One region of the Halomonas sp. AOP30-A1-24 genome, then DNA from elsewhere that is predicted to be linked to it. Evidence: predicted binding sites of a transcription regulator. Region 1 holds the regulator's gene; the other holds the start of a gene.
The links. The regulator FliA, encoded in region 1, starts transcription of late flagellar genes. The targets are predictions, from matches to a motif close to CTAAAGTTNNNNNNNNNNCNGCCGATA.
Positions count from the first base shown of each region.

Region 1 (5,621 bases):
GCAGCAGTTTAAAGAGGCCGATAGCGGGGACGTGGATCCAGAAGTACGTCTACTGTTAGCCAGCGGCGTCGCGTCAGTGGTCGGGCATTTGGATAACGCGGATGATGATGAGGCGTCCAGTCTGCGTAGCGATCTACTCAGCCTGTTGGGCACGCGCCGAAAACGCCGCGATACGGCCATGCTGGATGCGTTGATGTACGCCTTTATGGCGCGCGACGCCATTCGCCAATTGGGCAGCGTTAGCCGAAAGGTGAATGTATGAGTCAGGATCAGGCGGCGGGCTTGCGCCAATGGGCCGACAGCCAGCGTCAGAAGCAGGCACCCAGCCAGCCTGATGCGCCGTTGGCAAGTGATATGGAGGTGATGAGCGAAGCGCCTGCGCCCGCGCCAGGTGCTGTTTCGCCCACCCCCACGATTGACGAGCAGCCGGTTGCGAAAGCCCCTTCGCGACCTAAAAAGCCCTTGTATATTATTGGTTTGCCAGGGCAGGGCGCGCAGGCTGTCAAACAGGCTCAACATCGCCTGGCTCAATGGTCTGCGCTGGGCCGTCACTGGGCAGGATCACCTGACGATTGGGATATACAGGCGGTTAGCGTTAATGCGCCTGATCTGGCTCAGCTAAGTGCTCGGCATGCGCGTTGGGCGCTCTGGGTTAACAGCGATGCGGACGCATTTGCCGAGATGTACCGGCTACTTCGCCAGGCGCGTGACAATGGCGGGCCTCGCCGATTATTGGCACTGCACGAGCCCTCTTTGTCGCGCCAAGGCTTGTTGGAAAACTTGCGTGAAGCCGCTAGCCACTATTTGGCCATCGATCTTCTGGTGCTGGCGCGCTGATAAGGAAATATTCGACATGTTAAGCAAGCTATTCAAGATGATGGGTGTTTGCGGGTTGATAGGTCTCATCGGTAGCGCTCAGGCGGCGGGCAGCTGGAGCACCTCGGTGCCGGGCGTGATGGTGGCCATGAGTGACCGGGAAACCCGTAGCCAGTCAATGACGCCACCCGATTCTGTACAGGTGCACAATCGTGTGATTGATCGGATACACTGGCAGCTTGAGGCGCCGCCGGGCAGCGCTATCAACGCATGGCTATGCCATCCGGAGCAGTGTGTGGCTCTCTCGGGAGGGCGCGGAACGGTCACCGAGCTGGCGGGAAGGCAGGTAAGTGCTCCTTTGCAGTTTCGTTTTAAGTTACTGCCTGGACAGCGGCCTGTTCGTGTTCAGGGTCTGCAAGTCATTGTGAACTATCAGTAAAAGTTGTATAGCCGCGAGGCAAAAAGATGTACACAGCACAAGGCAGAATCAAGCAAGGCGAGCTATTCACACAATACATGCCACTGGTAAGACGTCATGCCTTAACACTGCAGGTCAGGTTGCCAGCCAGTATTGAACTTGATGATCTTATTCAGGCGGGCACGGTAGGGCTTTTAGAAGCACTGGGCCGTTTTGATGCCGCTCATGGTGCCAGCTTTGCGACGTTTGCCAGCCAGCGTATCCGTGGGGCGATGGTCGATGAACTGCGTACGCGGGATTGGTTGCCACGCAGCGTGCGCCGCGCTGCGCGCGCTGTGGACGACGCGATCCGGCGGCTAGAGCAGCAGCTCGGGCGCTCGCCGGAAGAGAGTGAAATTGCCTTGGCGCTTGAGATGCCGCTGGGTGATTACCAACAGCTGCTCAACGACACCAATAGCGGTCAGCTATTGCCGTTTGAAGAGTTGGTTGCCGATGGTGGTGAGCCGGTAAGTTTTGATGTGAGCAACTTGCCGTTTGAAAAGCTGCTGGATGAGCAGCAGCGCCAAACATTGGTTGCTGCCATTGAGGCGTTGCCAGAGCGCGAGAAACTGCTCATGGCACTTTATTACCAGGAAGAGCTGAATTTAAAAGAAGTGGGCGCCGTGCTGGGCGTGACCGAGTCGCGTGTGTCTCAGTTGCATAGCCAAGCCATTAGCCGTCTGCGTGCCCGGTTGCATGATTCAGCCTAAACAACCGATACGTTAACTCACAATAACCGGCGAGGAGCCGTTGATGAACCCGTCCACGTTGATAGGTATATTCGCCAGTATGCTGCTGCTAGTAAGCGTGCTGTTCTTTACTGCGGAGTCCCCTGAAAGTTTTATCAATCTGCCGGGCCTGGCGATTGTTATAACCGGTACTCTGGCCGCTACTTTTATAAGCTATCCGCTAAAAGAGGTGTTACGCGTTGTACGCTTGGTAGGGCTTGTCTTTCGGCGTGAAAATACCTATATACGCGACGATATCAACGAGCTGGTCGCCATGTCCCGGCTATGGTTTAAAGGCGATGTGCGTGCAGTCGAACAAGAGTTGGAGCATACGCGCAATCCGTTTTTACGTACCGGTATTCAGTTAGTCATTGCCAATACCAAAGAAGATGAGATCTTCGACATGCTGCGTTGGCGGATTGCCCGGCTCAAGGCTCGCGAGCACGCAGAAGCCCAGATTTTTCGCACCATGGCGACCTATGCGCCAGCGTTTGGCATGATTGGCACGCTGGTGGGATTGGTTAATATGCTGGAAGTCATGGATGCCGGTGACCTGGATGTCATTGGCCCCCGTATGGCGGTGGCGCTGCTCACCACCTTCTACGGTATTTTGCTGGCGAATCTGGTGTTTAAACCCATCGCGGTGAAGCTAGAACGACGTACAGAAGAGCGCCTGATTACCATGAACATGGTGCTGGAAGGTATTTCACTGATCACCAAGCGCCGCCTGCCCTCTTTTATTGAGGAAACGCTCAATTCATTTATCGCCAACTATAACGATGAGATTCGCGATGCCACTATAAAGCCCCGGCCTGATACACCAAGCGCGACGGCAAAGGGCTAAGGCGATGCTGGATAACAATACGCGCCATGCGCTGGAGCTTCCCGCCGGGCAGGGTGAAAGCGATGAGAGCTGGCTGACCAGTTATCTGGACGTGCTCACCCTGCTGATTACGCTGTTTGTTTTGTTGCTGGCTTTGGCTCCCCCCGGTGGTAATGAAGCACTTGAGGGTGAGGAAGCGTCCATGGCCAGCGTGATTAGCTCACTGCCCTTGGCAACGCTTGCCACCGGTATTCACCCGCGCCATAGCGGGTTGCAGCCCCAGATGGCGGCATTGGATATTCCCGGCGTCAGCGTATCGCAGGGCCAGGAGGGCGTAACGCTACGCATTGATGATAGCCTTTTATTTCCCAGTGGCGAGGCAGTGCTAACCTCTCTAGGCCAAGAGGTGATAGAAAGTCTTGTCGATGTGTTCGCGGCCTTTGATGGTCAGGTTTCCGTTGAAGGACATACTGACAATCTTCCTATTGCGACCACTCGGTTCCCTTCCAACTGGGAACTCTCCGCCGGACGTGCGATTGCCGTTATGCGCCACCTGGAAGGTCAGGGCATAGCGATTTCTCGAATGCGGGCCGTTGGTTATGCGGATACTCAACCTATGGAGAGCAACGCAACACCTGAAGGGCGAGCTGCTAACCGGCGCGTTGAACTGTTGTTACGACAACAGCCAGAAGGGTGAGTGGACTGCTCAAGGCTGGGGTTGTGCCTAAGCATCCCCTTCTGCTGCAGTCGTATGCTGCCCTGTTGGTGCTTGATGTCGATCGTCGGCGCATCCAGGCGACCAGTACAAATCTGGCCGCGCTGATGGGACTCTCACGCCAATCGGTAACGTTAACCCAATTGCTGGGGACGCGTTTAATCCAGCGACTTTCAGGGCGACGCGGTTTCACATAGCGTTTGCATGCGCTCAATCGCTTGATCGGCGCCTTCAAGCTGAAACGTCATGTACCAGGGGGGCTGTTCGCCTCGATCAAACCCCAGGAAAAGTTGCTCGCCTTGTTCCATCTGGTGCATTAGCGTCTGCATATCAGCAAGATAAAAGTGTACGTAAAAGCCGTTATCGCCTCGCTCGGTGATGAATTCTGCCATGGTATCGACCGCGGGCTGCTCATCGATACGCAGCCGGGTCGGCACCAGGTTGACGGTTTTACTTTCGCCTTGCTGCTCCTCCAGCGTGACACGCACTTCAAGCCACGGTAAATCACACACGTTTTGGGTGGCATTCAGGCTGAGTGTCGCGTCGGAATAACTATGGGTTTCAACGGCGCGAAAGTGGTGCTCATTACCCAGCGTTAACGCCATTGATTGCCACTGGCCATGCGACTGTATGTCCTCCATATTAAAGTTCGCCGCCTGTGTTAACGGTGCAATAAGTAGAAGGGTGGCGCTTGCCAAGGCTGTTGAATAGGGTGTCATGTCAGCACATCAAGGTTGGGTAAGAAAAGCCCAGCGTTTATGACGGGTTTGCCCGCAGCAAAGGCGCCGGGTGCTTTCTATAAACCACTACCGCCCGTGGCAGCACGTGGTAATGGTAGTGGTAATGGCCACTAGGCAGAAAGTTCGAATAATGGCCTAACGTCGTCATTAAGATAACAGTCATCAAACTCGCCGACTGCCGCCAGTGCTTGAAGATCAGGAATCGTAACGTTGTGACGATCACGAAATACCAGACCTTCTTCGCTCAGCAAGCTAAAGGTGCGGCTAACATGTACAGGGCTTAAGCCCAGAATGTCAGCTAGCTGCTCTTGAGAGAGCGGGAGTCGAAGCTGCCCGTCGGTATGGCTATTGGTCTGGCGCAGTCTCAAATACATTTCGTACAGGAAGTGCGCTGTTTTTTGCCGAGCACTGCGTCGGGCAAGCGTTACTAGTCGTTCGGTGAGCAGTGCCTGGTGACGGCTGGTGATCGCAAATACCACCGAGGTTAGTGGCACCGACTGACGAAATACGTCAAGCAGGCGTTTGTGCGGAAAATGACAGATTACGCCATCGGTAATCATGCGAACACTTTCCAGACGTTGCGAAAACGCGAACTCACGCAGGCCAATAATATCGCCAGGCAAATAAATTTCCAGAATCTGTCGATCACCGTTTTCAAGGTGGCGATAGGAGTAGGCCCAACCACTTTTCAAGGTGCAAAATTCGCCAGCCGGATCACCGAGTTCCCATAGCAGTGAGCCCGCTGTGATATCCGTAGGGCTCTCTTCCAGGGACGCTAACAGGGCTTTATCTGCCGTGCTTAATGAGCAGTAGTGGCTGAAGTGGTGAAGAATGCAGCTTTGATCTTCGCTCACAGCTTGATCTCCATGAGTGTTGCCTAACAAATATCAAGTTATTTGGCGAATGACGATAAGCAATTAATCGCGCACTGCACTGCCCGATGACCTTGATACAGGGGCGAATCGGCTAAATTATGGCATAAAATCACGTTCAGGGTGGGCGCATGCCCACCCTGAAACGCCCGATTACGAAGCGGCGCGGTTGCCGCGTTCAAGTAGCGGAGAGAGAAAGCGTCCGGTATGTGAAACGTGCTGCTTGACGATCTGTTCCGGCGTGCCTTCGGCGATGATTTGCCCGCCGCCGGAACCGCCTTCCGGGCCCAGGTCGACAATCCAGTCAGCCGTCTTGATCACATCCAGGTTGTGCTCGATGACCACGATGGTATTGCCGTGGTCGCGCAAACGATGCAATACGGTCAGTAGCTGACGAATATCTTCAAAATGAAGCCCGGTTGTAGGTTCATCCAGGATATACAGCGTCTTGCCGGTGTCACGTTTGGCAA
Region 1 is NZ_JBQSXL010000001.1:186,616-192,236, reverse strand. Features, by position in the region: gene flhF (flagellar biosynthesis protein FlhF) at 1-262, shown strand, start outside; gene ACT3TJ_RS00935 (hypothetical protein) at 259-837, shown strand; gene ACT3TJ_RS00930 (flagellar protein FlhE) at 854-1,255, shown strand; gene ACT3TJ_RS00925 (RNA polymerase sigma factor FliA) at 1,282-1,983, shown strand; gene ACT3TJ_RS00920 (motility protein A) at 2,027-2,845, shown strand; gene ACT3TJ_RS00915 (OmpA/MotB family protein) at 2,850-3,521, shown strand; gene ACT3TJ_RS00910 (hypothetical protein) at 3,545-3,736, shown strand; gene ACT3TJ_RS00905 (hypothetical protein) at 3,713-4,258, opposite strand; gene ACT3TJ_RS00900 (Crp/Fnr family transcriptional regulator) at 4,390-5,133, opposite strand; gene uvrA (excinuclease ABC subunit UvrA) at 5,305-5,621, opposite strand, start outside.

Region 2 (5,621 bases), on a different contig from region 1:
CGTTGCCTGCTTCTATGACCATTTGCTAAAAGCGAAAGCGACCACGCCCGGTAAAGGCTTGCCGCCCGTGTTCCCTGTTGTGTTATATAACGGGACAGAGCGCTGGTCAGCCAAGCATGATATATACGACATGGTGCAGCCTACGCCACCCGTCTTTTTACAGCCTTACCAGCCGCATCTGCGCTATTATTTAATTGATGAAGGTGCTTACACTGATGAGGAACTAGCGCAGCGTCACAGCCCTCTAAGCGGTATATTTAGCATTGAAAACGCGGCCACGAGCTGGGAAAGCCTGCAACAAGCGGTTGACCGCATTGTCGCGATCATTCAGGCAGACCCCCATAAACCGCGCATTGACCCAATCATTACGCGCTGGGTGAAGCGCCACCTGCAACGGCTTGGCGCAGGCATCAACCTGGAAGCGCTTACAAGTTTGGTGGAGGATAAAAACATGTTGGCAGAAAACCTGGAAAACTTGGTGAAGAAAGAGCGGCTAGAAGGTCGTCAGGAAGGTCGCCAAGAAGGTCGCCAAGAAGGTCGCCAAGAAGGTCGCCAAGAGGCTGAGAAGTACGCGTTACAAGAAAAGCGTAAAACGGTACGCCACCTCTTATCGTTTGGAGTGCTAAATGATGAGCAGATTTCCGAAGCGACGGGCCTATCTATTCATGATATTGCAAAACTGCGTATCGAAGGTAAGCACTGACTGAGAAAGCAGCGCCCCGCGCTGCCGGGGGTTGGCTAACACAGCACACGTTATAGGCCAACGGCACAAATGTAGTGCGCGGTAAGCGAAGCGCACCCGCAACGCAGTGCGCAGCACTGCCGGGGGTTGGTTAACACAGCACACCCTATAGGCCAACGGCACAAATGTAGTGCGCGGTAAGCGAAGCGCACCCGCAATGCAGCGCATAGCGCTGCCGGGGTAAGGGCAGCTAGCGCCGCCATCGCCGAGTGAACTCAGCTCCCACAAAACCGCTGCCCCGCTCATTGTGAGAAACCACCCGCAATGCAGTGCCACCCGCTGCCGGGGTAAGGGCAGCTAGCGCCGCCATCGCCGAGTGAACTCAGCTCCCACAAAACCGGTTGTGTCGATGTGTTGGGGGGCTGTGTAGACTGCTTACTCACTCGGGCTGCTTTTGTGGGAGCCCACTTCAGTGGTGGTCCGACACATCGGCGAAGCAGTGCCCCGCGCTGCCGGGGTTGAGTAACGCAGCTCTATAGGCCAACATGGCCGCTAGCGCCGGGTAACCTCAGCCTCCACAAGAATCAGCATAAACGTATCCCTCACACCGCGCCTGCCTCCACATGCCCTGTGTCGAATGTTGGTAATCCCCTCATTACCAAAAATTACATAATTTTTTGCTACTTCCCCCTAAAGATTTCCTCCGTTGCGCCGTTATTAAGTATAACGGCGCACAACACGCCGAACAGCGGGCCACGTGGCCAGTCTTATTGAAAGGGGAATACCACCATGTCAGTGATCAATACCAACATCACAGCAATGATCGGTCAGCAAAACCTGAGCAAATCTCAGAGCGCGCTGTCTACCTCTATGGAGCGTCTGAGCTCTGGTCTGCGTATCAACAGCGCGAAAGATGATGCGGCTGGTCAAGCCATTGCTAACCGCATGTCTTCACAGATCACTGGCCTGTCTCAGGCTCAGCGTAACGCCAACGACGGTATCTCTGTTGCGCAAACCGCTGAAGGCGCCCTGAACCAGGTAAACGACAACCTGCAGCGTGTGCGTGAACTGACGGTTCAAGCCCAGAACGACACCAACTCTGCTGACGACCGTAAATCCATCCAGGATGAAATCGATCAGCGTCTGACTGAGATCAACCGCATCTCTGAGCAGACTGACTTTAACGGCGTTAAAGTACTGGCTGAAGACCGCAACCTGTCTATCCAGGTAGGTGCTAACGACGGCGAAATGATCGACGTTAAACTGGAAAAAATTACTGCCGGCACATTGAACCTCTCCAGCTTCAATGTGAATGGCCCAGGTGAAGGCCTTGCCGCTGCAGAAACAGCTGACTACGAAAAAGCATACGGCAAAGCCACTGGCGTGACAGGCAATACTGTCTCTGCAACTGGTTTCCGTGATGAACTGGCAACAAACCTGGGTATTGCTACCGGTTCTGTTACAACTGCTGGCGCTGCGCAGGTTGACGACAATGGTAACTGGTATGTAGATGTTACTATCACCGCTACAAGTGAATCAGAAGTAAAAGCGCTGGGCTTACAGGGTATTGAAGCCACTTCCGGCACTGCGGTTACCTTCCAGGTAGCACTTGAGCCTTCTGAAGCGGCTATCGCAAATGGCTCTACTGATGCTGCCTTCACTGTTGATGGTAGTAAGCTGGGCGCCAAAGATCTGTTAAGCGCTGCTACTTCTGACCCGATGGAGCAGCTTGATAATGCGCTAAAACAAGTTGATGAGCTGCGTTCAGGTTTGGGTGCTATTCAAAACCGTTTTGAATCCGCGATTACCAACCTGCAAACCAACGAAACTAACCTTTCTGCAGCACGCTCACGCATCGAAGATGCTGACTATGCCTCAGAAGTAAGCAACATGACTCGCGCACAGATTCTTCAGCAGGCGGGTACTTCTGTACTGGCCCAGGCCAACCAGGTTCCACAGAACGTTCTTTCTCTGCTGGGCTAATAAGCTGGCGCAGTACACTTCCGCTTTGTCGGATAAAATACAGGCCTCCTTTGGGAGGCCTGTCTTGTTTTGGGTGTTACGCGTTCAGTTAGTTAGGCTATCTATTAGCTGCTTTTCCTACCTTTGCTGCCTCTTCTATACGCGTATGCTACCCAGCAAATATAAATGCGGAATGCCTTCTCATGTCGAAAAAAACATCTGCTTCCATGCCCAGGAAAGCTCGCCAGAATAGCGTCACTGGAAAGAGTGTTCCGTCATCGCTGCATAAGGCAAAAAAACTGGCAGAGCGCCAACCGCAAAATGCGGCTGCCTGGAAACAGCTTGGGGCTGAGCTTTCAGAGGCAGGCTTGCGCCAGGAAGCGCTAGAAGCCCTTGATAAGGCGCTTATGCTGACACCTAACGATGCGGAGGCACTGGCTGTAAAAGGCAGGATTACTCACCAGCTAGGTGACCCCGAGCAAGGCTTGGCGCTCTTAAAAGAAGCGGTAAAGCGCCAGCCAGGTTTTGCAAAAGCCCAGCACTATATCGGTTATATTTACTACACGCAGGCGCGTTACGACGATGCCCTAACCTACGCAGATGAAGCGTGCCGCCTGGCGCCTAATGATGTTGATATGCTCAACACACTAGGCAACGTCTTGATGCAAAAATTTGAATATTCGCGGGCGCAGAAAACGTTAGAGAAGGCAGCGCAACTTGCACCAAATAATTATCTTTCCTGGAATAATCTGGGGAATGTATATAATGCTGTGGGCGACCTTGATAAAGGCTTGGATGCTTATCAACAAGCCCACCGTATTAATCCCCTGGCGCCTGGCCCTTTCTCAAATATTATAACTACATGCCATTATCATCCTCATAAAACGGCTGAGGAAATCACCGGCCTTTGTAAACAATGGGACAATAAATTTTCTGTTCAAACAACCATTAAATCCTACGACAATTTAGTAGACCCTCAAAAGCAATTAAGAATTGGGTTAATTTCTGACGGTTTTCGGGGGCATCCCGTTGGGCGAATGATAACGTCTGCTTTGGAGAATGTGTCGAAAGCGCAGATAGCCCTCTACCTCTATAGCACCAATAATGCGATTGATGGTATTACACAACGGTTACAAGCAGCATCTGAAAAATGGATGAGTATTCAGCCGCTTAATGATGAGCAAGTCGCGGAGCAAGTCGCCAGTGATAAGATTGATATTCTGATTGACCTGGCGGGTCATAATGCGGGCAACAGGGTTCTTGCTGTGAGTAGGCGTCCCGCACCGCTTCAGGTGAAGTGGGTCGGTGGTTTAATTAATACCACGGGGCTCTCTGCTATTGATTACCTTATTAGCGATAGCGTAGAAACTCCCGAGGGAGTGGATGAAGAGTACGTTGAAAAACTCATTCGCCTACCTAACGATTATATTTGCTATGTGCCTCCTGGTGGTTACGAACCCGAGGTAGGGCCCTTACCGGCACGACAGAACGGTTACATCACCTTAGGGTGCTTTAACAACGCGACGAAGCTTAACGATGTCGTATTAGAGCAGTGGGCAAAGCTAATGGATGCGCTGCCTAACTCTAAGCTAATGTTAAAGAGTATGCAGTATAAGAGCGAGGAACGTTGCCAGAAAATTAGAGAGACCATGGCACTGCATGGCATCGAAAGCTCACGGCTTATTATTGAAGGGCCCTCTTCGCACGCTGAATTATTGGATGCGTATAACAAGGTTGATATTTCACTGGACCCTTGGCCTTATTCAGGGGGCTTGACCACCTGCGAATCGTTTTTGATGGGCGTTCCCGTTGTAACGCTTCCCGGTCCTACGTTTGCAGGGCGTCATAGTGCGACCCATCTTGTTAATGCGGGTATGCCGGAGCTAGTCGTCACGTGCTGGGAAGAGTATAAGGCGCGTGTTATCGACCTGGCATCCGATCTCGATAGCCTGGCCGCTATCAGACAGCACTTGCGTCAAATACTGTTAGCGTCACCGGTGTGTAACGCCCCTCTCTTTGCGGGACACTTTACCGACGCCATGCGCGCTATTTGGCAGCGTCACTGCGAAGGTAAGCCGCCTGCTGCACTCACGTTCGATAAAGCAGGGCAAGTCACTTTCAAAGATGAAAGCGTACCGGTTGAAGTGGCTTATGCAATAGAAAACGAGGCTGCAAGTAATGATTTTAGCTGGTCGCTGCCAAGTAAAATCATAACGCTGGACAATGGTGCCGCGTTGCTGCGCCAACAAGGGGTAGAAGGGCTTCGCCAATTAAAGGCATTCGGTATTGTGGCATTCGACCCGGCGAGTCATGTGCAAAACGCTGACCAGTTCCAGGGCAGCGATGATATCCAGGTTTTTCCTCACACCGCGCTTGGTGATGGCAAGCCCGCAACGCTTTATGCCTGTTTAGATGAAACGTTGAGCAGCACGCTTGAACCTTTGCCTGAGCCGACAGGTAACGAGGCTTTAGCGACGCAAGTGCTGGCCAAACTACCGATCAGCACCATTACGTTAGATAGCATCGAAGGTTTGGAAAGCCTTGACTGGTTGATTCTTGATGGCCTTAATGATGCTGTCGCTATATTGGAAAATGGCGAAGCATCACTAAGTGAGACGTTGGCAATTCAAGTGCGTATTGTGTTTCAACCTACCCACTATCGTCAGCCAAATCTGGCAGAAATACAGCATTGGATGTCCCGGCACGGTTTTCGTTTCTATCGTTTTAATAATACGCAGCATACTAGCCAATTGCCCGATTCTGTTCCTTCGGCGCTTCGCCAGGCAACGGAGCTACAGTCCGCCGATGCGCTATTTTTACCCAGCCATGCGCGGATGAGCACGCTCTCTGATCAACAGCGAATCAAGCTCGCATTTTTGCTGCATACCGTATATGGCATCAAGGATATGGCGTATCACGTCTTGGCGGGAGCTGATACGGAGAAAGCTGAACAGTATTTGTTTACGGAAAAATTACT
Region 2 is NZ_JBQSXL010000032.1:27,230-32,850, forward strand. Features, by position in the region: gene ACT3TJ_RS15575 (Rpn family recombination-promoting nuclease/putative transposase) at 1-703, shown strand, start outside; gene ACT3TJ_RS15580 (FliC/FljB family flagellin) at 1,472-2,665, shown strand; partial or broken gene ACT3TJ_RS15585 (tetratricopeptide repeat protein) at 3,052-3,261, shown strand; partial or broken gene ACT3TJ_RS15590 (O-linked N-acetylglucosamine transferase, SPINDLY family protein) at 3,280-5,621, shown strand, end outside.
Region 2: a site for FliA is predicted at 1,373-1,399, ahead of ACT3TJ_RS15580 (FliC/FljB family flagellin). Genes of this name have one in related genera too.